One region of the Chelativorans sp. AA-79 genome, then DNA from elsewhere that is predicted to be linked to it. Evidence: riboswitches for the same ligand, from Rfam matches in the RefSeq annotation. Region 1 holds a riboswitch; the other holds the start of a gene.
The links. A riboswitch is a leader RNA that binds a small molecule or an ion and turns the genes downstream of it on or off. The one in region 1 is predicted to bind thiamine pyrophosphate.

Region 1 (14,965 bases):
GAAGCCGTAGCCGGCATCGATCTTGTCACCTGCCGCGGCAAGCCTCTCGCGGAACAGCCTGCGGATCACGGCCGGATCGCGCAGCGGCAGGGAGGTTCGGACCACGTGCCGGTTCACCGCGCCATCGACCCTGAAGAGCGAAAGCAGCAAGGCGTCGGCGCCCTCGCCGCGCCGCTCCATATCCAGCCGCAGGGTGACGGCGAGCATATGGACGAGGTTCTCGATGTCTGCGGCATGGACGACCGGCTCGGCCAGCTGCCGCTCCGCCGAGAGCGGCGGCACGGGCAGGCGCGGGGAGATCGCCTCCTCGATCCGTCCCAACGCCTGATCGAGCCGCTCAAGGAGTCCGGCGCCGAAGCGGCGCGCCAGCGGCGCGCGCGGAGCATGGAGGATGACCCCCACCGTGTAAAGGCCCACGCTTTCCAGCTTGGCACGGGTCTCCGCGTCGATGCGCAGGGCGGAAAGGGGGAGCGGAGAAAGGGCATCCGCCTCCTGGCCTGGCGGAATCATCGAGAGGCTTGGGAAACGCACCGCCGCCCAGGCCGCGCCGGGGGAGGAGGCCAGGCCCGCTCGCGCATCGAAGCCCTGGCGGTGGAGACAGGATTGAACTTCCTGCATCATCTTCTCCTCGCCGTCGAAGAGATGAGCGCAGCCGGTGATGTCGAGGAACAGGCCATCCGTGCCGTCGAGGGCGACGAGCGGCGTGTAGCGGTCGCACCAGTCGGCCAGGCTTTCGAGCAGGCGGCGGTCGGCCTGCGGGTCGGCCTCGATGATCTCGAGCGAGGGATGCATGGCGCGGACGTCGGCTACGCCGAGGCCCGGCTTCAGCCCCAGCGCCTCAGCTCGCTCGTCGAGGGCGGCGATGCGTTGGGCGTTCTTCTCGCGGTTGCTGATCACCAGCGGTGGGTGCTGTGGCGGCGGGCCGCAGCGCCACGACCGTCCCACCCGCTGCCGGAAGATACGGTCGGTGGCCAGATGCGGGAACCAGAGCGCGAGAATGCGCTGGGCGGATTTCACGCAGGCTGTGCTCATCGGGATTCCACTCCAAGATGAAACGCCCCGGACGGGCCGTGCGGCTCTTGCCGATGACGACGGTGAAGGCGGGATGGCCGATCGCATCCCCCAAAGGACCGGCCACTGTCCGACGCGGCACGGCAGGGGCGGCGGAAACCTCGAGTCGCACGAGGGCGGCCGTCGGTTCCGCCAGGGCCCCCTCGCGGATCAGGAAGACGGGTCGGCCCGCCTCCTGCGCCCGCCGGTGGAGGCGGCGGGTCGCCGTGAGGTCGAGCCGGGCGGGATTGCCGCGGATCTCCAGGACCACGGCGCAGAAATCCTTGAGCCTGGCGGCCTCCTTGGCGATCCACAGCGCATCGGCAAGGTGCTCCGCAGTAGAGAACAGGAGGTCCCCGGGAGAGAGACCAAACTGTCTTTCGAGGCCGGGGGCATAGGGAAAGCCTGCCTCACGGAAGAGATTCGCCATGCCGATCCAGCAGACGGCGCTCTTCCCCTGCCTCTGGCTGTCGGTCTTGCGCAACAGAGAGACAAGGGCGAGGGCGAAGCCTGCCGTAGCTCCCGCGTCGCGCGTCTCGAGGCTGTGGAACTCGGTGAGCGCGGCCTGCGGCACGCCGCCGGCGAGCGCGGAATCGAGCCCCGGAACGCCAGTCCCAAGAAACGCGCTGCGGCCTTCGCGAACTGCCGATATGCCGCGCCGCAGCACCACAGCACTGCCGGCTTCCGGCGCAACAAGGCGCTCGGGCAGCGTACCTTCGATCCTGGCGATTTCCCGGCGCAGGGCAAAAATCTTCTCCTGCGCCATGGCCATACGTGCCATGCCGCTCACTCCGGCGAATAGGTCGTTCCTGTTATGTTCTTATGGATTCCAGAGGCGCCCTCAAGAGTCAAGAAGGATTTTATTCCTTCCCTGTTCCGGGAGGCCAGATGGAATCCAGGCCCTCTCGAATCCCGCGCCGGAAAGCGCTATATGCCCGGCAAAGGATACAAGATGGCCCGGATGTACAAAACACGCGCCTGGCACGACCAGCTTTCACCCTCGCTTGCGGAATTCGAGCTTCTGGCGATGGAAACCTATGCCGGCCTGCCGGAAGAGTTCCGCAAGCTCACCGGTGACATCGTCATCCAGGTGGCGGAGTTTCCCACCGAGGAGATCATGGATGACCTGGCGCTGGAAACGCCGTTCGACCTGCTGGGGCTCTTCGAGGGCCGCGGCATCGCCGAGCGCTGGAACCCGGCTACGGGAGAAGGCCCCAACCGCGTCACGCTCTACCGCCGGGCGATCCTCGACTACTGGGCCGAAAACGAGGAGACGCTTGGCGATATCGTCTCCCATGTGCTGATCCACGAGATCGGCCATCATTTCGGCCTGTCGGACGACGATATGGCGCGCATCGAGGAGAATGCGGGCGACTGGCCGCATCCAGGGTCGTGAATCCTTGGGGCGGCTTCCGCCGCTCCCGGACTGCGTTGCCACGAAGACGCTAATAATCGCCGAGCTTCATGTCCGACGTGTATTCCAGCCCGTCCAGTTCCTTGTAGACGGCCTGGCCACAGCGCATGGCCTTCGCCTCGGGATCATAGGCGTAAGTTGGCGAGCCGTGCAGCAGCCAGCCTTTGTTCAGCGTTGCCGTGACCTTGTGGCAGAAGCTGGAATCGTCCGGCCCGGTCAAAAAGCGGTACAGCCTCATTTGCTTTTCTCCTCGATTTCCCGCGCCTTCTTGAGCAACGCCTCGGCCTGTTCGAGATGGAGTCTCTCGACCATGCGGCCGTCGATCGCGATGACCCCACGATGGCGGTTCTCCGGCTTTGCAAATTCAGCGACGGTCGCCTCCGCTTCGGCGATTTCCTCCCCCGTCGGCGCGAAGACCGAATTGGCGGGCCCGATCTGCGCGGGATGGATCAGCGTCTTGCCGTCGAAGCCCATGGCGCGGGCTTCGGCGCATTCCCGACCGAAAGCTTCCAGGTCGCGGAAATCGTTCGATACCCCGTCGAGCGCAGTAAGATTCCCCGCGCGTGCGGCGAGCACGACCTGCATCAGCCAGGGCAGCAGGTTGCCGCGGCCCGTCACGCGCGTTTCCTTCGCGATGTCGTTGGTGCCGGCGACCAGACAGGAGAGCCGCGCGGCGGGGTCGCGCCCGAGCTCCGCGATGCTGCCTATATTGAGAAGTGAACGCGGAGTCTCGACCATTGCCCACAAGCGGATCGAGCGCGGCGCGTCCGTCTCGTCAAGGGCCGCGTCTGCTTCGAGAATGTCGCGCGGGCCATCCACCTTGGGCAGCAGGATGGCATCGGGCCGGCCGGCGCGTGCGGCCAGAAGATCCTCCGTGCCCCATTCGCTTCCCAGCGGGTTGATGCGGATGACGATCTCGCATTTCGGCCGGCCTGGCCCGGCAAGGAGGGCGCGCAGGCGCTCGCGCGCATCGGCTTTCTCCTCCGGCCCGACCGCATCCTCCAGATCGAGGATCACGGCGTCGCAAGGAAGCGCCGCGCTTTTCCCCAGCGCTCTTTCGTTGCTGGCGGGCACATAGAGAACGGAACGGCGAAGGCGCGGAAGAGGCTCGTGCATGGCCACTTCATGGCGCAGTGCAAGGAGCGGCGCAAGGGCTTTGCGTCCGCGCGCGCTTGTTGTAAAGGGGTGGCACCAATCTGGTTACAGACAGGCACGCAGCCCCATGGAAAAGTTCACCACGCTCACCGGTGTCGCCGCCCCCCTGCCGATCGTCAATGTCGACACGGATATGATCATCCCCAAAGACTATCTGAAGACGATCAAGCGCACGGGACTCGGCAAGGGGCTTTTCGCCGAGATGCGCTACAATGAGGACGGCTCGGAAAATCCGGATTTCGTGCTCAACCGGCCGGCTTACCGCAACGCCAGGATCCTGGTTGCGGGCGACAATTTCGGCTGCGGTTCGAGCCGTGAGCACGCGCCTTGGGCGCTTGCCGATTTCGGCATCCGCTGCGTGATCTCCACGAGCTTCGCCGACATCTTCTACAACAATTGCTTCAAGAACGGCATCCTGCCCATCACGGTCAGCCCGGAAGAGCTGGAGAAGCTGATGGAAGATGCCGAGCGCGGCGCCAACGCCACGCTGACCGTGGATCTGGAACACCAGGAAATCCACGGGCCGGATGGCGGCGTGATCTCCTTCGAGATCGATGCCTTCAAGCGCCATTGCCTTCTGAACGGACTGGACGACATCGGACTGACGCTCGAAAAGGCGCCGGCCATCAAGAGCTTCGAGGATGAATACACCGATAGCCGCCCCTGGGCCTGAGGCTTGGCGTCCTTGCGCCGCCTGATCTCTACCGGCTCTCCTTTCGAGAAGACCGCAGGCTATAGCCGCGCGGTGATCGAGGGCGACTGGTGCTTCGTCTCCGGCACCACCGGTTACGACTATACCTCCATGCCGGAGACCGTGGAGGAGCAGACCCGCAACTGTCTCGCCACCACCCGTGCCGCGCTCGAGGAAGGCGGGTTCGAGTTGGCCGACGTGGTTCGGGCGCATTATTACGTGACCGACCGCGCCCATGTCGACCGGGTCTTCCCCATTCTGGGGGAGGCGTTCGGGGAGATCAGGCCGGCCGCGGCCATGATCGTCTGTGATCTCAACAAGCCGGAAATGAAGATCGAGATCGAGGTGACGGCGCTCAGGCGCAATCGCGCTGAAACAACCGGCAAGATGAGGGGAGCGGGAAATGTCAGACGCACACCGTCAGGTGCCGGTTTAAAATAGGAAACAGTGCGGACCATGCGCCTCGTTTCCCACGTCAATGCAGACGGTTGAAACCGTGATGGCATCGATGAAGCATGCCTGCTCCCTCCGGGGCCCCTTGCACGCTTCCCCACTCCAGCCTAACTTCCCGTCGCTCTAACGGGGTGCCGGCCTGCTGCCGGCTGAGAGGCATCGGCCAACCCGCTGAACCTGATCCGGCTCGCACCGGCGGAGGGATTAGACGCCGAGGCGCCTCATTCCCTTGGAACCGTTGCAAAGGAGGCGTCGAAATGCGCATGAAAGCTCTTCTTCCGGCCCTGGCATTCGGCTTGGCGGCGCTTCCCGCCACGGCGCAGGAGAAGCTCACCGTCTACACCTATGAGAGCTTCACCTCCGAATGGGGACCCGGTCCGGTGGTGGAAGAAGCCTTCGAGGCCGAATGCGCCTGCGATCTCGAATTCGTCTCGGTGGCTGACGGCGTGGCGCTCCTCAACCGTCTGCGGCTCGAAGGCGAGGAGACACGGGCCGACATCGTTCTCGGCCTCGACACGAATCTCGTTTACGAGGCGAAGGAGACCGGCCTGTTCATGCCGCACGATATCGATACCGGCAATATCGACGTGCCCGGCGGCTTCGAAGACGATATCTTCGTGCCTTATGACTATGGCTATTTCGCCTTCGTCTACGACACAGAGGCCCTTGCGGATCCGCCGCAGAGTCTGGAAGAGCTCGTGGAACGCGGAAGCGACCTCAAGATCGCGATCCAGGATCCGCGCACGTCCACGCCGGGCCTCGGCCTGCTTCTGTGGATGAAGGCGGTCTATGGCGATCAGGCTGCGGAGGCCTGGGGCAGGCTCCAGGACAATGTGCTGACCGTCACCCCCGGCTGGAGTGAATCCTACGGCCTCTTCACCAGTGGCGAGGTGCCGATGGTGTTTTCCTACACCACCTCGCCTGCCTATCACCGAATTGCCGAGGGCACGGATCGCTACAAGGCTGCAGCCTTCTCCGAGGGACATTACCTGCAGATCGAGGTTGCCGCGCGTACGGTGAAGGCCGGGGACAATCCGCTTGCCGGAGCATTCCTCTCCTTCATGACCGGGCCCGGTTTCCAGGATGCGATCCCCGAGCGGAACTGGATGTTCCCCGCCGGCAGGACATCCGAGCCCCTGAACCCGGTTTTCGATGAGCTGGTGGAACCGGCTAGGACGCTGCTCTTCTCGCCCGAGGACGTGGCCCGCAATAGAAAGGCTTGGGTCGACGAGTGGCTTTCCGTGATGAGCCGGTGAGCCTTCCCCGGCCGGGCCGTGTCGCTGCCGGCATCCTTGCGCTGGCGGCGATCGGGGCTCTCATCGGGGGCGCCTTCGCGGGCCTTGCACTGGAGGCAGCCCGCTCCTGGCAGAGCGCCATCACGGCTTTCGATCCTTATCTCCTGCGTGTTGCCCGCTTCACGCTCCTGCAGGCGGGGCTTTCCACGCTGCTTTCGGTCGTGCCTGCTATCCTCGTCGCCCGCGCTCTCGCGCGCCATCCCCGTTTTCCGGGTCGCGGGCTCATTCTCCAGCTTTTCGCCGTGCCGCTCGCCCTGCCTGGCATCGTCGCCGCCCTCGGCGTGCTCGCGCTCTATGGGCGCGCCGGCTTCCTGGCACCGCTTTTCACCGCGTTTACCGGCGAGACATGGCAGGGGATCTACGGGCTTTCGGGGATCCTCGTCGCTCATGTCTTCTTCAACCTGCCGCTGGCGGCGCGCCTGCTGCTTGCCTCGCTGGAAACCGTGCCGGCGGATCAGTGGAGGCTCGCCGCGCAGCTCGGCATGGGCGCGGGCGCCACGTTCCGGCTTATCGAGTGGCCGGCACTGCGGGCCGCGGTTCCGGGCGTCGCGGCGCTCGTCTTCATGGTCTGCGTCGTCTCCTTCACCGTCGTGCTGACGCTCGGCGGAGGGCCGCGCGCCACTACATTGGAGGTGGCGATCTACCAAGCGCTGCGCTTCGATTTCGATCCCGCCCGCGCCATCGCACTGACATTCGCGCAGGTAGTGCTCACCCTTGCGATCGTGCTCGTCCTTTCCCGTCTTGGCGCCTCGATGACGGGTGACGCCAACCTGCCGGTGGCGCCGCGCCGCACCGTATTCGCGCGACCGGGCGAAGCGGGGCTTAACACCGCGATGATCCTGATGGCGCTGGTCTTTGTCGGCGGACCGATGGCCGCGACCGTGTTTGCCGGACTCGAAGCGGATCTATCGAGGCTGGCAGGCGAACCAGCCGTTCGAGGCGCGACGGCGACCAGTTTCGTCCTGGCTGCCTTTGCCGCAATTCTCTGCCTTCTCCTGTCTATCGGGCTGGTGGTCGCCCGCCGCGCGCTCGAGATCGCCCGGCGCGGCGGAAGGTCCGGTCTTCTCGAACGACTCACGGATACGGGCGCAAGCATGGTGCTGATCGTGCCGCCCATCGTGATCGGCGCCGGCTGGTTCATCCTTCTGCGCCGCCAGAGCGACGTACTCGCCTTCGCCCCCATCATGGTGGTCACCGTGAACGCGGTCATGGCCATGCCCTTCACCATGCGGGCGATCCGCCCGGCCTACGACGCGGCGAGTGCGCGGCACGAGAAGCTCTGCCTCGCCCTCGGTATCTCCGGCTGGAACCGGTTTCGCCTCGTCGACTGGCCGGCCCTCAAACGGCCGGCGGCGACCGGCTTCGCCTTCGCCATGGCGCTGTCGCTCGGTGATCTCGGCGTGATCGCGCTTTTCGGCAGCGACCAGGTGAAAACCTTGCCCTATCTGCTGCTCGAGCGCATGGGGAGCTACCGCACCGCCGATGCCGCGGGCCTGGCGCTGTTCCTCGGTGTCCTCTGCCTCGGCCTGATGTTCCTGGCCACCCACTGGGGAAAAGAGAGATCATGAGCGTCGCAGCGGAAAAAGGTGCCGCCGTGAAGCTGGAGGCGCTCACCTTCTCTTATCCTGGCGGGACCTCCATGCGATTCAATCTTTCGGTCGCGCCGTCGGAGATCGTGGCGCTTATGGGGCCCAGCGGCTCGGGAAAATCGACGCTGCTCAACCTCGTCGCCGGTTTCGAGCAGCCGGATTCGGGCCGGTTGCTGATTGGCGGCGAGGACGTGACGCACCGTCCGCCTTTCGAGCGGCCTGTCTCGATGGTCTTCCAGGAGAACAACCTCTTCGGCCACCTCACGGTGGAACAGAATGTCGGGCTCGGCCGCTCTCCATCCCTGCGACTCTCGGACGACGACCGGGCGGCCATCGGCGAAGCCCTCACGCGGACGGGGCTTGGCGGCAAGGAAAAACGGCTGCCGCAAGCGCTTTCCGGCGGCGAGCGCCAGCGTGTCGCGTTGGCGCGCGTCCTGGTGCGCCGGCGCCCGGTCCTGCTGCTCGACGAGCCCTTTGCCTCGCTCGGGCCCGCATTGCGCGACGAGATGCTTGAGCTCGTGGCGGAACTTCACCGCGACCAGGTCATGACGGTTCTCATGGCCACGCACGACCCGCATGATGCCGAACGCCTGTCGGAAACGATCGTGTTCGTCGAAAACGGCGTCATTGCCGGAACCGGCGCCACCGCGGACTTTCTGTCCGGGAAGGGACCGGCCGCTTTCGCGCGCTACCTTGGCGGGAGGCGGCGGGTGCGCTAACAACCCGGCCTATTGTTTGACCCGATTCGGTCATTATTTATCGCCAGAAGACCATGTGACCGAAACACCTCGCAACTGTGGCGCGCAGATCATTGTCTTCAATCAAGGACTGTGGCTAGGGTCGCCGGCAAGTGAAACGGGACAGGGACCCGTCGAAAGGATGCTCGCTCTGGTTCGACGCGATGCCTCAGGATTGAAAAACGCCGCCAGGACCCGCTGCCGCATGGCCCTGCTTGCGGGCGGGCTCGCCCTTTCGGGCTGCCAGTCGCTCGACATGTCGTCCGACGCGGATTTCAAACCCTCGTCGAATCCGGTTACGGTGGACACCGTGATGCGCAGCGATTCGCTGGCCAATCTGGCGCGCCGGCAGCACCCGAAGATCCTGCAGACCTATGGCGGAGAATATTCCGATCCCAAACTGGAACGCATGCTGGCGCGGGTCGTGGGCAGGCTGTCGCAGGATCCGGAAAACCCGTGGCAGACCTATCGCATCACCATTCTTGATTCGCCTAATATCAACGCCTTCGCCCTTCCGGGCGGCTATCTTTACATCACGCGCGGCATCCTGGCGCTCGCCAATGATTCGGCGGAGATTGCCGCGGTCCTCTCGCACGAGATGGCGCATGTGACCGCCAATCACGGCATCGAGCGCCAGAAGCGGGAGGCGGAAGCGACCCTCGCCTCGCGCGTGGTGGACGAGGTGGTGAGTTCAGATAGCAACGCGCGCGCTGCGGTCGTGCGCGGAAAACTCCAGCTGGCACAGTTCTCGCGCAACCAGGAACTGGAGGCGGATGCCATCGGCATCGGGACGCTCGGTCGCGTGGGCTACGACCCTTATGCGGCCGCGCGCTTCCTCCAGTCCATGGACGCCTATCAGAAATTCCACAGCGTCAAGGGCGAGAACGATGTAAGCCTCGACTTTCTGGCGAGCCATCCCAATGCGCCCCGGCGCATCGAGCTGGCGCAGCGGCATGCCCGGCAATTTGGCCTGCCGGGCACCGGTGTGCGGGACCGCGACGCCTTCCTTGAAGGGATCGACGGGCTGCTCTTTGGCGACAAGCCAGACCAGGGCTATGTGCGCGGGCGCGACTTCCTGCACCCGACGCTCGGCGTCGCCTTCTCTGTGCCCGAAGGCTTCGTCATCGACAATTCGGCCGGCGAGGTCGTGGCAGCGGGGCCTGGCGACCTCGCCTTCCGGTTCGACGGAGCAACGGTGCCCCGGTCCCTTTCGCTTACCGACTACCTGCAGGACGGATGGCTTGCGGGTCTGGATACCGGCTCGGTGCGGACGAGTACCATCAACGGCTACGACGCGGCAAGCGCCCGCGCCTATGCCGGCGAATGGAAGTTCGACGTGACCGTGGTCCGCGTCGGGGATCAGGTATACCGGCTGCTGACGGGTGCACCGCGTAACAGCAATCAGCTCGAGCCGATTGCACGCGTCATCAGCGGCAGTTTCCGTGTGCTGAATCAAGCGGAGCGGGCAGCGTTGAAACCATTGCGTGTCCGCGCGCTCACGGTGCGCCCCGGCGACACGGTGGCGACCTTCGCCAACCAGATGGTGGGTGTCGATCGCAAGCTCGAGTTGTTCCGCCTGCTGAACGGCCTCGGCCCTGGCGCCACCCTTTCTGCCGGCGACAAGGTCAAGATCGTGACGGATCGCTGAAGCGGACGGGAATGGCAAGCAAGGACAAAGGGTTGGCGGATGAGGAAAATTCCGGAGGGCGGATTTTATCCCCGTTGCGGCAACCGACCCTTTGCCGTGCGGTCGAGGCGCTGCAGCTTGTCCGATCAGTTCGCTTCCGCAGGCTCCGCGCGGCTTTTCACCATCGGCAGGAGCACGAGTCCCAGCAGGAAGAGCGCCAGAATGGGTGAAACACCCAGCCGCTGCGCATCTTCGGGCGAGAACGAGAACGCGGCGCCGGAGAACCAGCCGGTCGCGGCGGCAACGGCCAGCGGGCCGATAAAGGTGGTGGCCTTGCCGGAAAGCGCATAGAGGCCGAAGGCCTCCGCGACCTGCATCCGCGGCGCCTGGTCGACAAGCAGCGTGCGCGAGGCGGCCTGGATCGACCCGCCGGCGGCCCCGATGAGCGCGCCGGCCATGAAGAAGAGGGTGTCCGGCATGGATGAGCCGGCGACGACGGGCAGAAAGAAAACCTCGGTACGGGTGGTCGAGATCACCATGAGGCAGCACAGGCAGAGAACGAGGATCGAGACGTTGACCACGGCCTTGGGCCCGAAGGCCTGGTCAAGGCGGCCGCCGAGCCAGGCGCCAAGCGCGCCGGTGACATTGGCCAGGATGCCGAAGCTGCCGATCTCGATGATCGTCCAGCCGAGCACGCCGGCGGCATAGATGCCACCGAAGGCATAGAGCGCGTTGAGCGCATCCCGATAGAACATCGACGATACCAGGAAGCTGAAATAGCTGCGTTGCGAGGGCAGGCGGCGGAGCGTGGCACCTAGCTGATGCAGTCCGTGCCGCACGGCGTTGGCGACGCGGCGACGCGGCTGGTCCGGCGTGAAGAGGAACATCGGCAGCACGAAAAGCACGTACCAGAGCGCGGTGAGCGGACCGGCCGCGCGGTCGCCCTCGCGGACAGTGGAATCGAGCCCCAGGATGGGATCGAGGCCGACAAGCGTTTTCCCCGTCTCCGGTGAAGCGGCCATGAAGCCCAACACCAGCACCAGCGAGACGAGCCCGCCGACATAGCCGAGCCCCCAGGCGGAGCCGGACAGGCGGCCGAGTTCCGAGCGCGGCACGAGATCCGGCATCATGGCATTGTTGAAGACGGCGGCGAACTCCATGCCGAAGACGGCGAGCGCGACGGCTATGAGCACGGGCGCGAGGTTCTCCATGCCGGGCGTGACGAACCAGAGGGCCGAGCAGGCCAGAACGCCGATCACGGAGAAGGCGAAGATCCAGGGCTTTCGCGGGCCCGAAGCATCGGCGATGGCGCCGAGCACCGGCGAGGAAAGGGCGATCATCAGGCCGCCTATGCCGGTGGCGAGCCCCCAGAGCTCCTGCCCGCGCGCCGGGTCGGGTGCCACCGCGGCGGCGAAGTAGGGTGCGAAGACGAAGGTGATGACAAGCGTGTGGAAGGGCTGCTGCGCCCAATCAAAAAGCATCCAGCCCCAGATGCCGGGGCGCCCGCCGGCCGCCCGCCCGCTCTCCGGTGCTGTCTCCATGGTTGGCGTCAAGCGCTCAGGTCAGCTATCAGGCCGGCCGCGACGGACAGGCGGGAGACGGTGAGATCGCCGCTTTCGGTGAGCGACTGGAGCCGATCACGCACGCGCGCCACGCGCTCGCCGCCCGCCTCCACCCAGCGCGCGGCGGGGTCGTCCGTGTCGCGATAGGCCGACAGCGCCGCAACCGTGATCCCCCGGCGGGCGATATCGATCGTATCCATTGCGCGCGCCAGCGCCAGCCCGTCATAATAGTCGGTCGGCGCGAGCGCGCCGGCAGCCGATTCGATGCGGCTCAGGCGGAAGGCTTCGCTGATGGCGAAAAAGGCGCTGGCGGCCTTGGACAGATCGGTCTTCGCCGTATCGGCGGCCAGCACGATATCCGGCACCAGTGCCGAGGCGTCGAGGGAACCGAGCCGCCCCGCAAGAGGGGCGGGCACGCCCGCTGCCTCGTACTGCGCCGCCATGGCGGAGATCCCCTCGGCGAGGAAGTGGGGCAGCAGGGACTTCAGCGCCGGCTCGAGCTTCGCCCGCGCCTCGATCAGGTGGCGGATCCGCTCGCCCGTCGGGCCCGCACCGGCACCATTCTTGAGCTGCCAGGCGGTCGCAGAGAGAATGAGGCGGCAGACCCGCTCATAGAGCGCGAGCTGCACCTGGCCGTCGATCCTGTTGTCCAGGGCGTCGATGGCCGAGAAGATCGAGCGCAGGTCGAAGCCGTCGCGCACGACCGCATAGGCCTCGACGATCTCGTGCGCCGGGCGGCCGGTCATGTCCTGCAGGCGCGTGACGAAAGTGGGTCCGCCGCGGTCTATGATGTCGTTGGCGAGCTCGGTGGCGATGATCTCGCGGCGCAGCCGGTGGCCGCGGATCTCGCCGGCATATTTGCTGCGCATCCGCGTGGGGAAATAGGCGAAGAGATCGGCCTCGAAATGCGGCTCGTCGGGGAGCGGGCTCGCCACCAGCTCGTCGAAGAGCACGATCTTGGCATAGGCGAGCAGCACGCCGATCTCAGCCCGGGTGAGGGCCTCGCCGCGGCTCTGGCGCTCGGCCAGCGCCTCGGGGCCGGGGAGGAACTCGACCGCGCGGTCGAGATGGCCCTGGGCCTCGAACAGGCTCATCATGCGCGCCTGATGGGGCAGCTCGGAAAGCCCGCGGCGCTCCACCAGCGAGATGGCGAGCGTCTGCATGTAATTATTGGCAAGCACCAGATCCGCCACCTCGCCGGTCATGGCCGCGAGCAGCTTGTTGCGCTCGGGACGCGCGAGGGAGCCGTTCCGCATGGCGGCGGCGAGCGCGATCTTGATGTTGACCTCGAGGTCGGAGGAGTTGACGCCACCGGAATTGTCGATGGCATCGGAATTGGAGCGGCCGCCCTTGAGGTTGAACTCGACGCGCGCGCGCTGCGTCATGCCGAGATTGGCACCCTCGCCGACGACCTTGGCGCCCACCTCCTTCGCGGTGACGCGGATCGTGTCATTGGCGCGGTCGCCCACCTCCTGATTGGATTCGCCGGTAGCGCGCACATAGGTGCCGATGCCGCCGAACCAAAGGAGGTCGACGGGCGCCTCGAGGATGGCGCGCATGATCTCGGCGGGCGATCCGACGGCGCTCGCCAAGCCGAGGGCCCGGGCCGCCTCGGGGCTGAGCGTGATCTGCTTCTGCGTGCGCGAGACGATCATGCCGCCCTTCGACAGCTTCGATTTGTCATAATCCTGCCAGCTCGAGCGGGGCAGGTCGAAGAGGCGCGTGCGCTCGGCAAAGGAGATGGCCGAATCCGGGTCGGGATCAATGAAGATGTCGCGGTGATCGAAGGCAGCGATGAGCTTCGTGCAGGGCGAGAGCAGCATGCCGTTGCCGAAGACGTCGCCGGACATGTCGCCCACGCCCACCACGGTGAAGGGCTCCGTCTGGATATCCCGGTTCATCTCGCGGAAATGCCGCTTCACCGCTTCCCAGGCGCCGCGCGCGGTGATGCCCATCTTCTTGTGGTCGTAGCCGGCCGAGCCGCCGGAGGCGAAGGCGTCGTCCAGCCAGAAATCGTGGACCTGGCTGATTTCGTTGGCCGTGTCGGAGAAGGTGGCGGTGCCCTTGTCGGCGGCGACGACGAAATAGGGGTCGTTCCCGTCGTGGCGGACGACGTTCCCGGGCGGTACGACCGTGTCGCCGTCGAGATTGTCGGTGACGGAGAGCAGGGTGGAGACGAAGTTGATATAGGCTTGACGACCCGCCTCGAAGACCTGCTGGCGATCGCCGCCCGCTGGAAGGCGGCGCGGATAGAAGCCGCCCTTGGCGCCGACGGGCACGATGACGCTGTTCTTGACCTGCTGCGCTTTGACGAGGCCCAGAACCTCGGTGCGATAGTCCTGCGCCCGGTCCGACCAGCGAAGGCCGCCGCGCGCCACCGGCCCGAAGCGCAGATGCACGCCCTCCACCTCCGGGCCGTAGACGAAGACCTCACGCCAGGGGCGCGGCTGCGGCAGCCCCTCGACCGACCGCGAATCGAGCTTGATGGCGAGCGAGCGCCGGCCGCTCTCGGTGAAGAAATTCGTACGCAGTGTCGACTGGACGAGGTTCAGGAAGCGCCGGATGATCGTGTCGTCATCGAGACTGGGCACGGTTTCGAGCGCGGCCAGAATCTCCTCCTCTATCTCCTTCGCCCTGGCTTGGGCCTTTTCGCCGGGCGCGCGCTGCGGATCGAAGCGCGCGAGGAAGAGGGCGAAGAGCCGCTCCGCGATCGCGGGGTAGCGGTTCAGCGTGTCGGCGATGAAGCCCTGACTCTGGGGAACGCCGGTCTGGTGCAGGTAGCGGCTGTAGGCCCGCAGTACGGCGATCTGCGAGGCCCGCATTCGCGCCCGCTGCGCAAGCGCGTTCAGGCGGTCATTGTCATGCTCTCCTCGCCAGACGGTGAGGAAGATCTCGTCGAACAGCGTGCCGTCGTCGGAAAGGTCTATGGGCTCGCCGAAGGCGTTCTCGATCTCCATGTCGTGCAGGAAGACCTGTCCCTCGCCCGGTTCACCGACCTCGAAGGTGCGCTCGCTGATGACGCGGAAACCCATATTCTCGAGCAGCGGCACGCGGCGGCTCAAGGCGACGGGCGCGCCGAAATGATAGATCTTCAACGCTGCCTGGCGTTTGCCCTGCTCGGGATGGCGGTGGAAATCGATGGCGATCGGGTTCTCCGGAGAAAGGTCTGCGATGCACCGGGCATCGACGAGCGCCGTCCGGGGCTCGAAACTGTTGCGGTAATCCTCGGAAAAACGCGCGGCCACGGCGGCTATTTTGTCGTCGACCCCCTCGTCCTCCGCGGCTTCGCGCAGGGCATCGTCCCAGGTACGTACGATCGCTCGTACGGCCGATTCCAGTTCCTCGGTCGGAATGCGCGGCGTCTTGCCGCCGGAGCGGCCGATGATGAAGTG
Region 2 (14,965 bases), 960 kb from region 1:
CATGACCGCCGGATGCTCCCCGAAATCCGGCTCGGCATTGACCATGCCGAGCACCTTCACGATACGCTTGACGCGTGAAAGGTCGCCCAGTGCGTGGTGCATGACGGAAATCAAATTAACCCCGGTAAGCCGGGCATGCTGGTAGGCTTCGCGGACGGACACCGTTCCCCCAACCTTGCCGTGATATTGGCGGCCGTCCGGCTCCGTCGGCCCCTGGCCGGACAGGAAGAGCAGGTTTCCCTCGATCACATGGGTCACGAAATTGGCGACCGGCTTCGGGGCCGCCGGCAGCGTCACCCCGAGGGCGGCGAGCCGCTCATAGGGTGATGTTTCCGGGCGTCTCGCCGGTTCGGAAAAGGTCATTCGCAAATTCTCCAACTATCCTACAGGTGCGTTCAATTCGTCCTGCCTGATGCAGGCCGCAAAATGATCGTGATCGTGCCCCTCGAGCGGCGGGATGACCTCGGCGCAAGCCTCGATCGCGTGCGGGCAGCGCGTGCGGAATACGCAGCCCGACGGCGGGTTGAGCGGGCTCGGGATGTCGCCCGCGAGCGGCACATGGGTGCGCTTGCGCTTCGGGTCGGGCACGGGCGCGGTGGCCAGAAGCGCGCGTGTATAGGGGTGGCGGGGATGCGCATAGACCTCGCGGCTCGGCCCCCGCTCCATGACGCGGCCGAGATACATGACCACGACGTGGTCACAGAGGTACTCCACCACGGAGAGGTCGTGCGCGATGAAGAGCATCGACAGGCCGAGCTGCTGCTGCAGGTCGCCCAGGAGGTTGAGGATCTGCGCCTGGACGGAAACGTCGAGCGCGGAGACCGGCTCGTCGGCAACGATGAATTCCGGCTCCACCGCGAGCGCGCGGGCGATGCCGATGCGCTGGCGCTGGCCGCCTGAGAACTCGTGCGGGTAGCGGCGCGCGTGGTCGGGCGAAAGCCCCACAAGCGACAGAAGCTCGGCGATGCGCTCGCGCCGTTTCGCGCCGCGCGGATAGTTGCAGGCGGAGAGCGCCTCGTCGATGATCGCATCCACCCGCATGCGCGGATTGAGGCTGGAGAACGGATCCTGGAAGATGATCTGGATACGCCGGCGATAGGCCCGCATTTCCTTCTCGGAGAGGGAGAAGAGGTCTACGCCGTCGAAGACCGCGCTTCCTGAGGTGGGTTCGGTGAGGCGCAGGAGCGAGCGGCCTGCCGTGGTCTTGCCCGACCCCGACTCGCCCACGAGCCCGACGGTCGCGCCGCGCGGCACGTCGAAGCTCACATCCTCCACCGCGTGCACCGTCCTGCCGCCTCGGCCGGAAAAGCGCTTCGTCAGCCCCTCGACCCGGAGGAGAATGCCCGCGTCGGCTCCGATCATCCGGTCCATCACATTCATAACTCGGCCTCCCGCAGGCATCGGGAAAAGCGCCCCTCACCCGAAGGCACGAGCGGCGGCGCGGTCGTCTGGCACGCTTCGATGGCCATCTCGCAGCGCGGCGCGAAGGAGCAGCCTACCGGGAGATCCGTGATGGAGGGCACGGAGCCGGAGATGGAATAGAGCCGCTTGCGCTCGCCTGCGTCACCGAGGTCGCGCCGCGCGTCCGGCGTGCAGGCAAGGAGCGCCTTGGTGTAAGGGTGCTTGGGCCGATCGAAGAGCTCTTCCACCGGCGCCTGCTCGACCACCCGGCCGGCATACATCACCACTACCTCGTGGGCGATCTCTGCCACGACGCCGAGGTCGTGGGTGATGAAGAGGATGGACATGCGGAACTCCTCCTGCAGGCGGCGGAGGAGATCGAGGATCTGCGCCTGGATCGTCACGTCCAGTGCGGTGGTCGGCTCGTCCGCGATCAGCAGCGACGGGCCGCAGGCGAGCGCCAGCGCGATCATCACGCGCTGGCGCATGCCGCCCGACATCTGGTGCGGATAGTCGTCGAGCCGGTTCTCGGCATCGGGGATCTCGACGCGCTTCAGCATCTCCAGCGCCCGGCGGCGCTTCTCCTCCCGGCTCACATTCTCGTGTAGCGCGATCATCTCGCCGATCTGGTCACCCACCGTGTAGAGCGGGTTGAGGCTCGTCATCGGCTCCTGGAAGATCATGGCGAGCTCACTGCCGCGCAATGCGCGGAAGGTGCTGGCCTTGGCCTTCGCAAGGTCATGCACCCTGCCCTTGCGGTCGCGGAAGAGCATCTCCCCGCCCTCGATCCTGCCGGGCTTGGAAAGAAGGCCCATGAGCGAGAGAGAGGTGACCGACTTGCCCGACCCGCTCTCGCCGACCACGGCCAGCGTGCGGCCGCGCTTGAGCTCGAACGTCACCCCATCCACGGCCTTGGCGATTGAGCGCTTGCCGCGGAACCAGGTGCGCAGATCGCGCACCGAGAGGATGGTGTCGGGCGCAAGCTCCGTCATAGAGCCCATCCGCAGTGAGGGCAGTTATGGATCTTGCTTTCGGGCGACGGCATGTAGCGGCTGGCTGCTACCGCCTCCGCACCGAGAATGGCGTGGCGCGGCTCGAAGGTCTTGTCGAGCCTGCTCGTGGCTCCCTGCGAATCCTTGACTTCGATCCCGGTCTCCTCGAACTCGAAGATCGTGAATTCGGCAGGCTTGCCCACCTCCAGCAGGTTCTCGTGCGGAAGGCGAATCGCCTTGCGCGGATTGATGGTGGATGCGGTCACCACGTCCTCAAAGCCCATGCCGAGCGAAAGAAGCTTCGACATGGTGGTGGCCATGTCCCAGACGGCGCCATCCAGCGACCGGTTGTGCAGGTCCGTCGAGATCGTCTGCGGCAGGAGTCCGCGGGAAAGCGCGGCGCGGGCCACGTCGAAGGAGAAGGAAGCGCCGCCATGGCCGACATCGAGGATGACGCCGCGCTTGGATGCTGCTTCCACGAGCAGATAAAGGTCCTCGTCCTCCAGGATCGAGCCGCCCAGCTTGCCGTTGAAGCAGTGCGTGACGATATCGCCCGGCCCAAGCAGTTCCACGATGTCATCGTAGAGCGGCGGCGGCTCGCCCACATGCACCATGACCGGCAGGTCGAGCACGCGGCCCAGCTTCTTGGCGAGCTTGACTGGCACCAGGTCCCAGCCGCCCGTGATCACAGCGCTCGCCCGGATTTTGAGCCCCACGATCGCGTCCCGGTTCGCGTCGACGCAGGCCTTGATGCGGTCGATGTCGATCGAGCGCATATCGATCAGCTCGGAGACGCGGTTGCAGGCGACGAGCCCGATGGAGCCGATGTTCAAGAACGCGTAGACGTTCTCCTGTGCCGGGTCGACCATGAGCTCGCGCAGGCCATGAAAATTGGCTTCGCCCGCCGAACCCGCGTCCACCACCGTGGTCACGCCGCGCGCCGCCCCCGCTTCGCCGGGCCTGATCGAGATATCCGTTCCCCCATACCAGACATGGGCGTGGAGGTCGGTCCATCCGGCGGAGAGGAAGGCACTCTTCGCATCCACCACGCGCACATCGCCGCCCGCCTCGATGAACGCGGCGATCTCGCCGATCCGCCCGTCCGGTTTCACGAGGATGTCGAGGCTCTCGCCGTCGGCCTTGCCGAGCGCCACGGGCTTTGCGTTGCGGATGAGGAGTGGTGAAGAGGCAGGCTTGAAGCTATTGCCGATCATCAGAGGCCTTTCGCAAGTCTTGGATCGAGGAGGTCACGCAGCCCGTCGCCGAGAAGCTGCAGAGCAAGCACCGTCACGACGATGGCCAGGCCGGGGAACAACATGATCCATTCGGCGGAGCTGACGAATTGCCGGCCGGTGGCGATCATTGTGCCCCAGGTGGGGATATCCGGCGATATGCCGACCCCAAGGAAGGAAAGCCCGGCCTCGGCCAGGATCGCCTGGGCGAAGATGAAGGTGGCCTGGACCAGAAGCGGCGAGGTAACATTACGCAGCACATGACGCACGAGGATGACGGGTGTGGGCACGCCAAGGGCCCGGGCTGCCTCAACATAGGGCAGCTCTCGGATGACGAGCGTCGAGGCGCGCACCACGCGTGCGAGCCGCGGCGCATAGACGATGCCGAGCGCCAGCACCACATTGAAGGCGGAAGCCCCGAGCGCGGCCACCAGCGCGATGGCGAGCAGGATGTCCGGGAAGGCCATCATCGCGTCGATCAGCCGCGAGACCGGTGCATCGGCGCGCCGGAAGAAGCCGGCGACGAGGCCAAGGCAGATGCCGATGAGAGACGCGACGACGACGACCGAGAGCCCGACGGTCAGCGATGTGCGGCCGGCATAGAGAACGCGGGTGAAGATGTCGCGGCCCAGATCGTCCGTGCCCATCAGATAGGCATCGCCCGGCGGCTTCAGCCGGTTCACGATGGAAAGCTGGCTGGGAGAGACGTCGGTGAGCAACGGCGCGCAGACCGCCGCGACGGCGACGAGCGCGATGACGACCAGCCCGGCAAGGGCGGTCGGACGGCCCACCAGCCTCACGAGTAGGTTCGGCTCACGGCCGGTGTGAAGAACCGCGCCCGCCATCAGTAGCGCACCCGCGGATCGACGAGAACATAGAGCATGTCGATCAGGAAATTGATGAGCACGTAGAGCCCGGCGACGATGAGTAGTGCGCCCTGGATCACGGGATAGTCGCGCCTGAGCACCGCCGAGACGATGAGGTTGCCTACGCCCGGAAGGCTGAAGACCGTCTCCGTCACGATCGCGCCGGAGATCAGCAGCGCGGCCGTCAGACCGATCACCGTCAGGATCGGGATCAGCGCGTTCTTGAGCGCATGTTTCACGACCACGCGCCACTCGCTCATGCCCTTCGAGCGGGCCGTGCGCACATAATCGTCGTTGAGCACGTCGAGCATGGAGGCGCGGGTGAAGCGCATGATGAGGGCGGAGCTGACGATGCCGAGGGTGGCGGCGGGCAGGACCAGATGGTGCAGGCGTTCCGGCAACGTGGTGTCCGGCCCGCCATAGCCGGAAGTCGGGAACCAGCCGAGCTTGACGGCGAAAAACTGGATGAAGAGCAGCGCCAGCCAGAAGCTCGGCACGCTCGCCGCGAGCATGGCGAGCGTCGTCATCGACTGGTCGAACACCGATCCCCGCCAATAGGCCGAGGCCACGCCGACGGGAAGCGCGATGAGGACGGCGATGGCCAGCGAGAAGATGGTGAGAAAGAAGGTGGGCTCCGCCCGCTCCCACAAGGCCTGGGTGACGGGACGCCCGAGAAAGATGGACTGCCCCAGATCGCCGCGCAGGATGCCGCCTACATAAGCGACGAATTGCTCGGGAATGGAGCCGTCGAGGCCCAGCCGCTCTCGAAGAGCGGCCACGTCCTCGGCAGTCGCCTCAGGACCGAGCATGACAGCCGCCGGATCGCCGGGCGTTACCCGGACGATGACGAAGACAATGGTCACGACGAGGGCCATGACCGTGAGCATGCCGACGATGCGATTGACCGCTGCGCGGATCATGGAGCTGCTTTCGATGATGGTCCCACGAGGCGATGGAACCTTGAGGATGACTTTGATCCTCGCCTGTTGGAGAGGACGGTGCCTATCGCACCCCCCTCTGCCCGGCCGGGCAGAGGGGGGTGTGACGAACGCCAATCTTTCCAAGCTTGCATTGATCTTACCCAGCCGTAGCACCGACGGTGCACTTCCCCTACTCGCCCTTCTCCAGCCAGGCGTTCCAGAAATAGGGCCAGGGCGCCGGCTTCATACCCTCCAGCTCGGGCGACTGGGCGGCGACCGCGTTGAAGTTGCCGACCTTGTAGGCGGGCACCTCCTCGTAGATCACACGCTGGACGTCGGCGAAGAGCTCGGCGCGCTTCTGCGGGTCGCTCTCGGAGTTGAAGGCGTCGAGGGCGGCGTGCTTGGCGTCCGAGACCCACCAGCCGGGCGAAGAGTCGGACATGATGCCCGTCAGCGACGGCTCGGGCAGGAAAGGCGAATGGGTGATGTAGATGTCCCACAGCGCGGGGTCCGTACGGCGCTGGGTGAGCGTGGCCCATTCGACCACGTCGAGCTGCACGTCGAAGCCCGCCGCCTTCAGATATTCGGCGGCGACCTGCGCCATGGTGTAGTGGAACTCGTACTGGCGCGAGGTGAGGATGCGCAGCGGCTTGCCGTCGTAGCCCGCCTCCTTCAGGAGCGCCTGCGCAGCCTCCAGGTCGCCGTTGGGCTTGTAGGACTCGGTTCCGGCTTCCGTGTGCCAGATATAGCTTTCGGGATACATGGCTGGCTCGGCCGCGAAGAACTTGTCGGAACCGAAGGCCGCGAGCAGCATGTCGTGCGGGGCAAGCGCGGCCTGGATCGCCTTGCGGATCTTGATGTCGGAATTCAGCCCTTCCTTCGTGTTCATCACGAAGACTGGCCAGCCGAAGGGCGCCAGCATCACGACTTCCGACTTGCCCCCCGAAACGCGGTCATAGGCCTCGACGGGGATGGAATCGACGTAGTGGAACTGGCCGGCCACCGCGCCTTCGACGCGCGTGTTGGGATCGGGAACCGGCATGAAGCGGATCTCGTCGGCATATTGCCGGCGTCCGCCGCCGTAGCCGTTCGGCTCCTCGTCGCGGCTCTGGTAATCATCGAAACGGACGAGCTGGATGTACTGATCCGGCTGGCGTTCCTGCAGCTTGTAGGGGCCGGTACCGATGATCTCCGACAACTCCGCCTCGCCGGCCAGCTCGGCCGGAATGACGATCGCGGCGGAATTGTTGAGGGACAACAGGGACAGAAGCGGCGCGAAGGGCTTGTTGAGCGTGATGCGGACCGTGGACTCATCCACCGCCTCGATCGTCTCGATCACCTCGTCGGCCTGCTTGCCGCGCGTGGCGATCCGCATCCAGCGCTCCAGCGAAGCCACCACATCCTCGGAATCCATAGCCGAGCCGTCATGGAAGGTCAGGCCTTCACGCAACGGGATCGTATAGGTTTTCCCGTCGTCGCTGATCTCCGGCAAGGACGCCGCGAGAAGGGGCGTGACGGCCCAGTTGGCGTCGAAGGTGTAGAGCGTCTCGAAGACATGCTGGGTGACGATACCGACGAGGTCGGCCGTCGAGGTCATCGGATCGAGCGTCGGCGGCTCGCCTATGGTGGCGACGTTGATGACTCCACCCTTTTCCTGGGCGAGACCCGCCCCGGAGAAGCCGAGAAACGCAGTACCGACGAGAAGAGCTATTGTGAGCGAGCGCATGAATTCCCCTCTCCCTTGTTACATAGTTATGTAATTGCAATCGCTATAATAGAACATCCGATACCGCACGGATTGTCAAGAGGGCGCACCGACGGGCGCGCAAGGATTCAAGACCTATGGCCCGGCCGGTATTCCTCAGTGCCGGACACCGCTTGACAAACAGGGCGAACGCGCCTCAAGATTGCATTATCACCAGGGGGGCCCGGACAACGGGCTGAGATATCGCTGGCCTCAGGCAGCGCGGTGACCCTTTGAACCTGATCCAGTTCATACTGGCGTAGGGATGGTGCGACGGCTTTCCGGGATCGACCGGTCCGCGCTTCGAAGGGAAATATCCTTCACATTCGGAAAGCCTTATCCCCTCCTTCGGCACGAACTGGGTCTCCAACGCGAACGCAGAGAGACTCGCCATGGATGCCCGGAACAACCCTAAACCCGAGATCACCACGGGTCCCCTCCCCGCTTCCCGCAAGATCCACAAGCCCGGCACGCTTCATCCGGAGATCCGCGTGCCCCTGCGCGAGATCGCCGTGCATCCCACCGCGGGCGAGCCGCCGGTGACGGTCTATGACTCCTCAGGACCCTACACGGACACGAGCGTCACCATCGATATCGAGAAAGGCTTGCCGCGCCTGCGCGAAACCTGGATCGAAGCGCGCGGAGACGTCGAGCGCTATGACGGCCGCATCGTCAAGCCGGAGGACAACGGCTTTGTCTCCGGGGACCGGCTGACGCCGGAGTTTCCCATACGCAACCGGCCGCTCAAGGCGAGGGACGGCAAGGCGGTAACGCAGCTTGCCTATGCGCGGGCGGGCATCGTGACGCCGGAGATGGAGTTCATCGCCATCCGCGAGAATCTCGGGCGCGAGAGGCTGAAGGAGAAACTCGAATGCGACGGCGAGAGCTTCGGCGCGGCGGTGCCCGATTACGTGACGCCGGAATTCGTGCGCGAGGAAGTGGCGCGCGGGCGCGCCATCATCCCGGCCAACATCAACCACCCCGAAACCGAACCGATGATCATCGGCCGCAACTTCCTCACCAAGATCAACGCCAATATCGGCAATTCGGCCGTCACCTCCTCCATGGCCGAGGAGGTGGAGAAGCTCGTCTGGGCGACGCGCTGGGGCGCGGACACGGTAATGGACCTTTCCACCGGCCGCAACATCCACAACATCCGCGAATGGATCGTCCGCAATTCGCCCGTACCGATCGGTACGGTGCCGATCTACCAGGCGCTGGAGAAGGTGGGCGGCATCGCCGAGGATTTGACCTGGGAGGTGTTCCGCGACACGCTCATCGAGCAGGCCGAACAGGGCGTGGACTATTTCACCATCCATGCCGGCGTCCGGCTGCACTATGTGCCGCTGACGGTGAATCGCGTGACGGGCATCGTCTCGCGCGGTGGCTCCATCATGGCCAAGTGGTGCCTCGCGCATCACAGGGAGAGCTTCCTCTACGAGCATTTCGAGGAGATCTGCGACATCTGTCGCGCCTATGACGTCTCCTTCTCGCTGGGCGACGGCCTGCGCCCCGGCTCGATCGCCGATGCCAACGATGCGGCGCAGTTCGCCGAGCTGGAGACGCTGGGCGAGCTGACCAAGATCGCCTGGGCAAAGGATTGCCAGGTGATGATCGAGGGGCCGGGCCATGTTCCCATGCACAAGATCAAGGAGAACATGGACAAGCAGCTCGAGATCTGCGGCGAGGCGCCGTTCTACACGCTCGGACCGCTCACGACCGACATCGCACCCGGCTACGATCACATCACTTCGGCCATCGGCGCTGCCATGATCGGCTGGTTCGGCACGGCCATGCTCTGCTATGTGACGCCCAAGGAGCATCTGGGCCTGCCCGACCGCGACGACGTGAAGACCGGTGTCATCACCTACAAGATCGCCGCGCATGCCGCCGACCTCGCCAAGGGCCATCCGGCGGCGAAGGTGCGCGACGACGCGCTGTCGCGGGCGCGTTTCGAGTTCCGCTGGGAGGACCAGTTCAACCTGTCGCTCGACCCCGAGACGGCGCGCGCGCTCCACGACGAGACCCTGCCCAAGGAGGCGCACAAGGTGGCGCATTTCTGCTCGATGTGCGGGCCGAAATTCTGCTCCATGCGGATCTCGCACGACATCCGCGCCGAGGCGCAGAAGGAGGGCATGGAGGCGATGGCGGAGAAGTACCGCGAGGGCGGCAATCTCTATGTGCCGGTGGAGGAGACGGCAGGGACGCGGGGCGCTTGAGCGGAGGGTGGGTTTCTATGCTTGGGAAAGCCGTCGCTTTGATAGCCCCCTCTGCCCTGCCGGGCATCTCCCCCTCAAGGGGGGAGATCGCGCCGGCCGTTTGGGCTGGACCTCTTTCTGCAACGCCTCCGTTTAGCGAAAAGCGCGATGACAGCCAATCTCCCCCCTCGAGGGGGAGATGCCCGGAAGGGCAGAGGGGGGCGCGACGGGGCGCCAGCCTCTCCAGCCAGCTTGACCCAACCGTGTCCGCGCTTGTTATCCCTAGGAGCCGCTGATGCGTATCCTCGTCAAAGGCGCGGGCGTGGCGGGGCTGACGGTGGCGCATGAACTCGTGACGCGCGGTGCCGAGATCACGGTCATCGAGAAGAGCCCGTCCGTCGGCGGGGGCGCTTCCTGGCTCGCCGGCGGGATGCTCGCGCCTTTTTGCGAGCGGGAAAGCGCCGAGCCGGATGTGGTCCGGCTTGGAAAGGACGCCGCGCGGTGGTGGGAAGCGGTACTGCCCGGTACCGTAAGCTTCAATGGCACGCTCGTCGTGGCGCCGCGTCGCGATGCGGCGGAACTCCGCCGCTTTGCTGCCCGCACCGAGGGGTATGCGCATCTTGGTGCGGAAGAGATTGCGGCCCTGGAGCCCGATCTTGCGGAGCGGTTCCGCACGGGGCTCTTCTTTGCCGCGGAGGCGCATCTCCACCCGCGCGAGGCATTGACCCTGCTTCAGGCCAAGCTGGAGGGAAGGGGCGTGCGCTTCCTGTTCGGCCGGACCGAGGCTCCGCAGGGGGAGCGCTTCGACCGTGTGGTCGATTGCACCGGCTTCGCCGCGGCATCCACCCTCCCCGGCCTGCGCGGCGTGCGCGGTGAGATGCTCACTCTCGAAACCCAGGATGTGACACTGTACCGACCGGTACGGCTCATCCATCCACGCTTTCCCGTTTATATCGTGCCGCGCGGCGGCGGCCGCTTCATGGTGGGCGCGACCATGATCGAGAGCGCGGATGACGGGCGGGTCACCGCACGTTCCATGATGGAACTGCTCAACGCCGCCTATGCGCTGCACCCCGCCTTTGGCGAGGCGCGCATCCTGGAGGCGGCGGCCGGTGTGCGGCCCGCCTTCGAAAACAACCTGCCGCGGATCGAGCGGCTGGGCGGCACGCTTTTCGTGAACGGCTTCCACCGCCACGGTTTTCTCCTGGCGCCGGCGCTGGCGTGGCAGGCCGCGGAAATGATCATCTCCAACGAGGCTCCTGACAATGAAGCTCATCGTGAACGGGCAAGCGCTTGAGACCCAGGCAAAGACCCTCTCCGACCTCGCCGCGGAGCTGGGCTATGCCGGCAACTGGTTCGCCACCGCCGTGAACTCCGAATTCGTGCCCGGCACCGAGCGCAGGGAGACGCGGCTTTCGGACGGCGACCGGGTGGAAATCCTGACGCCACGGCAGGGAGGATGACCATGGCCCTCACCGTCTATGGAACCGCGCTCCCTTCGCGTCTGCTGCTGGGTACCGCGCAGTACCCCTCGCCCGCTCTTCTCGCGGACGCCGCGAAGGCGTCCGGTGCAGCGGTCGTCACCGTGTCGCTGCGCCGGGAGGGGGCGCAGGGGGAATCGGGCGGGCAATTCTGGTCGCTCGTCCGGGAGCTTGGCGTGCGCGTGCTGCCCAACACGGCGGGATGCCACACCGTGAAGGAGGCCGTGACCACGGCCAAGATGGCGCGCGAGGTGTTTGGGACGAACTGGATCAAGCTCGAGGTGATCGGCCATCACGACACGCTGCAGCCGGACGTGTTCGGCCTTGTCGAGGCCGCCCGCGTGCTTACGGAGGACGGCTTTTCGGTATTTCCCTACACGACGGAGGATCTCGTCGTGGGCGAGCGGCTGATCGAGGCGGGATGCGAGGTGCTGATGCCCTGGTGCGCGCCCATCGGTTCGGCCAAAGGGCCGGTCAATCCCGATGCGCTGCGCGCCTATCGCGCCCATTTCCCGGAGACACCGCTCATCGTGGATGCGGGGCTCGGTCGGCCCTCGCATGCCGCAGCCGTAATGGAGCTGGGCTATGACGGCGTGCTTCTCAACACCGCCGTCGCCAAGGCGGGCGACCCGGCGGTGATGGCCGCTGCCTTCGCGCAGGCGGTAAGGGCGGGCCATGCAGCTTTCATTGCAGGTCCGCTCGAGCCGCGCGACATGGCGGTGCCTTCCACGCCGGTCATCGGCAAGGCTGTGTTTTCATGAAGCTCGATCCCTTCTATCTGATCGTCGATTCCGCCGGCTGGATCGAACGTCTCGTGCCGCTCGGGGTGAAGCTCGTGCAGCTTCGCATCAAGGACATGGACGAGGCGGGGCTCCGTGCGGATATCGGCCGGGCACGGGATATCTGTGCACGGCAGGGGTGCCAGCTCATCGTCAACGACTATTGGCGGCTCGCCATCGAGGAGGGCTGCGACTTCGTCCATCTCGGCCAGGAGGATTTGGCGGCTGCCGATCTTGGCGCGATCAAGAGGGCCGGGCTGAAACTGGGGATCAGCACGCATGACGATGCCGAGCTTGCGACCGCGCTTGCCGCCGAGCCCGATTACATCGCCCTGGGACCGATCTACCCGACCATCCTCAAGAAGATGAAATGGGCGCCGCAGGGGCTGGAGCGAATCGCCGACTGGAAGGCGCGGGCGGCACCGCTGCCGCTCGTCGCCATCGGCGGCCTGACGCCGGAGCGCATCCCCGGCGTGTTCGAGCGGGGCGCGGACTCGGCCGCGGTCGTTACCGACGTGCTGCGAAATCCCGACCCGGAAGCGCGCACGCGGGAGTGGATAAGCGCCACCGCTCCCTGGCGGACAGGCGGGACATGACCATGCGGCCGCGGGTGCTGGTGGTCGCCGGCACCGACTCCTCCGGGGGAGCGGGGCTCTCCCGCGACGTGGAGGCGCTTTCCGCGTTCGGCGTTCGCGCCTCGGTGGCCGTCACCGCCGTCACCGCCCAGACGCACGATCGTGTCGCGGCGGTGGAGCCCATTTCCTCTGCGCTGGTGGCCGCGCAGATGACCGCGGCCTTGGAAGCGGAGCCGACCGGCGCGGTCAAGATCGGCATGCTGGCCACGAAAGGCACGGTGGAGGCGGTCGCGTCCGTCCTTCGCGAGCACGCGCATATCCCCGTCGTGCTCGACCCGGTACTCGTCTCCTCTTCCGGCGGCATCCTTTTGGAAAAGGAGGCGATCGCGGTGCTGAAACGCGGCCTCCTACCGCTTTGCCGGCTCGCCACGCCGAACTGGCCCGAACTTGCCGTGCTGGCGAATGCAAGGCCGGCAGAAGACGAGGAAGCGGCTCTCCGCCAAGGCGAAGCCCTCCTTGAAACCGGCTGTCAAGCGCTGCTCGTCAAGGGCGGCCATGCGCCGGAACGGGAGAAATCCACGGACATCCTGCTTCGGCGCGGAGAGGCTCCCCTGCGCTTCGACGCCCCCCGGGCAAACACCACGCTGCGCGGTTCGGGTTGCCTGCTCGCAAGCGGCATCACCGGCGGGCTCGCCAAGGGCATGACACTGGAGGAAGGCATCGCCCTCGCGAAAGAGCAGGTGTCGCGAATGTTCGCGGCCCGATAGGCGGGCATACGTCTGATTTCAGGCAAAATGCCCGAATGGAGGACAATCCCTCGTCTTGGCGCTGAGATAAAAGGACGGTGTTATGCAGGATCTGCTGAGGCAACGCACCGGCCCGTATCGGGGAGTCGCCCCATGTTCTTTGTTCTTTCGAAGCTTTTCGCCGCGTTCACGGCGCCATCCAATCTCATAGGGCTGCTGGCTCTGATCGGGCTCCTGCTGTTCGTTCTCCGGCGACGGAAGGCGGCGGGGCTTTTCCTGGCGGCTGCGGCCGTGCTGCTTTTGGCGGTAGGTTGGCTGCCCATTGGAAGCGCAGCCCTCATCGCGCTGGAGGAGCGGTTCCCGCCCACACGCCCCCCCCGCGACGTGACGGGTCTCGTCGTGCTCGGCGGGGAGATCGACACCGACATCTCGACCGACCGCCGGACCATCGCGCTGACCGATGCCGGCGAGCGGCTCACGAAGGCGGCGGAGATCAGCCGGGCCCACCCGGACGCCAGGATCGTCCTTTCGGGCGGGATAGCCGACCTGGTTCCCGCGCATGAGGCGACCGAGGCCCGCCTCGCACGCGATCTGCTCGTCGATATCGGCATCCCGGAGCAGCGTATCGACCTTGAGGAGCGCTCGCGCAACACCTGCGAAAACGCCGTGCAGAGCAAGGCCGTGGCAAACCCGCAACCGGGAGACTCGTGGCTGCTCATCACTTCGGCCTTCCACATGCCAAGGGCGGTCGCCTGCTTCCGCGCCGCAGGCTTTCCGATCACGCCATATCCGGTGGACTACCTGACCCGGCCGTCCGACGTGCAGCGCCCGGCACCCTCCATCGCCGTCGGGCTCTACCTCGCCGATCTCGCCGCTCACGAGTGGATCGGCCTTGCGGCATACCATCTTGCAAAGGGAACGGAGCTTTTCCCTTCTCCCACGAGCCCCTGAGTTCGACTGCCGGACAGCAGCGCTGCACATTCCGCACTCGACCGGCGGCAATGTTGATCAAGCGCGAATTTGCGATAAAGTACAGTGATATAGATGGCTTCTAGGCAATATGCGGTCGCTTTCGGCTGGAGATCGTTCCAGGTTTCGCCGAAGACCGGGAGAGGTGAAATGCGCTTCTACACTCGCTGCACGGCAGGCCGTGCATGCATCGCGAGGAAGATCGCCGCTGTGCTGCGTCATTCAAGCCATCAGACCGATATGCCGATTGCGCGGGCGAGAGAGCCGTAGCGTGCAGAACAACGGATCGGCACTGCATTCCGTATGGACGTGGGCCTTTCCGCTCGCCGCAGCCGTACTGCTTATCGCCCAGCATCTCCACGTAGCCGGCGGACCGGCGGCCGCGGTGCTCAGCACCGCGGTCCTGGTCGGCTCCGTCTTCGCGGCGGTGCATCATGCGGAAGTGGTCGCCGCGCGCATCGGCGAACCGTTCGGTTCGGTCGTCCTGGCGGTGGCAGTGACGGTGATCGAAGTGTCTCTCATCATCTCCCTCATGCTGTCTTCGCCCGAAACCGCCTCGGAGATCGCGCGCGACACGGTCTTCGCGGCTTTCATGATCGTTCTGAACGGGGTTGTCGGGCTGTGCCTGCTCTTCGGAGGGATCCGCTATTACGAGCAGGACTTCCATACCCATGCCTCAAGTGGAGCCCTGGGCGTCCTCGGCACGCTCGCAACCCTTGTGCTCATCCTGCCCAACTACACGCTGGCAGAGCCGGGTCCGGTCTTCGCCCCCGCCCAGCTGGCGTTCGTCGCAAGCGTCTCCGTGGCGCTCTACGGGCTGTACCTGTTCGTCCAGACGGTGCGTCACCGCGCCTATTTCCTGGATATCTCGCAGGACGAGATCAAAACCGCAAGGCCGCCTGCCCGGCAGGTCGCCATCAGTTCGGTGCTGCTCGTCATCGCGCTGGCCGCGGTCATACTGCTCGCGGAGGAAATGTCGCCCATGATCCAGGCCGGAGTGACGCATCTCGGCCTGCCGTCCGCCTTTGTCGGCGTGATCATAGCGGCGGTCGTGCTCATGCC

Region 2: it holds a riboswitch for thiamine pyrophosphate, as region 1 does, so the genes downstream of both, thiC (phosphomethylpyrimidine synthase ThiC) here and thiB (thiamine ABC transporter substrate binding subunit) in region 1, are expected to answer to the same signal.

The regions. Positions count from the first base shown of each region.
Region 1 is NZ_CP120361.1:330,345-345,309, forward strand. Features, by position in the region: gene PVE73_RS01640 (DUF6504 family protein) at 1-897, opposite strand, end outside; gene PVE73_RS01645 (hypothetical protein) at 839-1,831, opposite strand; gene PVE73_RS01650 (metallopeptidase family protein) at 2,003-2,446, shown strand; gene PVE73_RS01655 (DUF1737 domain-containing protein) at 2,496-2,702, opposite strand; gene PVE73_RS01660 (CoA ester lyase) at 2,699-3,580, opposite strand; gene leuD (3-isopropylmalate dehydratase small subunit) at 3,687-4,292, shown strand; gene PVE73_RS01670 (RidA family protein) at 4,305-4,751, shown strand; TPP riboswitch at 4,881-4,984, shown strand; gene thiB (thiamine ABC transporter substrate binding subunit) at 5,021-6,019, shown strand; gene thiP (thiamine/thiamine pyrophosphate ABC transporter permease) at 5,995-7,626, shown strand; gene thiQ (thiamine ABC transporter ATP-binding protein) at 7,623-8,366, shown strand; gene PVE73_RS01690 (M48 family metalloprotease) at 8,590-10,032, shown strand; gene PVE73_RS01695 (MFS transporter) at 10,158-11,552, opposite strand; gene PVE73_RS01700 (NAD-glutamate dehydrogenase) at 11,561-14,965, opposite strand, start outside.
Region 2 is NZ_CP120361.1:4,676,571-4,691,535, forward strand. Features, by position in the region: gene PVE73_RS22795 (RidA family protein) at 1-363, opposite strand, end outside; gene PVE73_RS22800 (ABC transporter ATP-binding protein) at 379-1,371, opposite strand; gene PVE73_RS22805 (ABC transporter ATP-binding protein) at 1,377-2,393, opposite strand; gene PVE73_RS22810 (amidohydrolase/deacetylase family metallohydrolase) at 2,390-3,607, opposite strand; gene PVE73_RS22815 (ABC transporter permease) at 3,607-4,470, opposite strand; gene PVE73_RS22820 (ABC transporter permease) at 4,470-5,411, opposite strand; gene PVE73_RS22825 (ABC transporter substrate-binding protein) at 5,602-7,137, opposite strand; TPP riboswitch at 7,322-7,439, shown strand; gene thiC (phosphomethylpyrimidine synthase ThiC) at 7,548-9,374, shown strand; gene thiO (glycine oxidase ThiO) at 9,649-10,650, shown strand; gene thiS (sulfur carrier protein ThiS) at 10,619-10,816, shown strand; gene PVE73_RS22845 (thiazole synthase) at 10,819-11,595, shown strand; gene PVE73_RS22850 (thiamine phosphate synthase) at 11,592-12,209, shown strand; gene PVE73_RS22855 (hydroxymethylpyrimidine/phosphomethylpyrimidine kinase) at 12,206-12,955, shown strand; gene PVE73_RS22860 (YdcF family protein) at 13,088-13,885, shown strand; gene PVE73_RS22865 (ionic transporter y4hA) at 14,175-14,965, shown strand, end outside.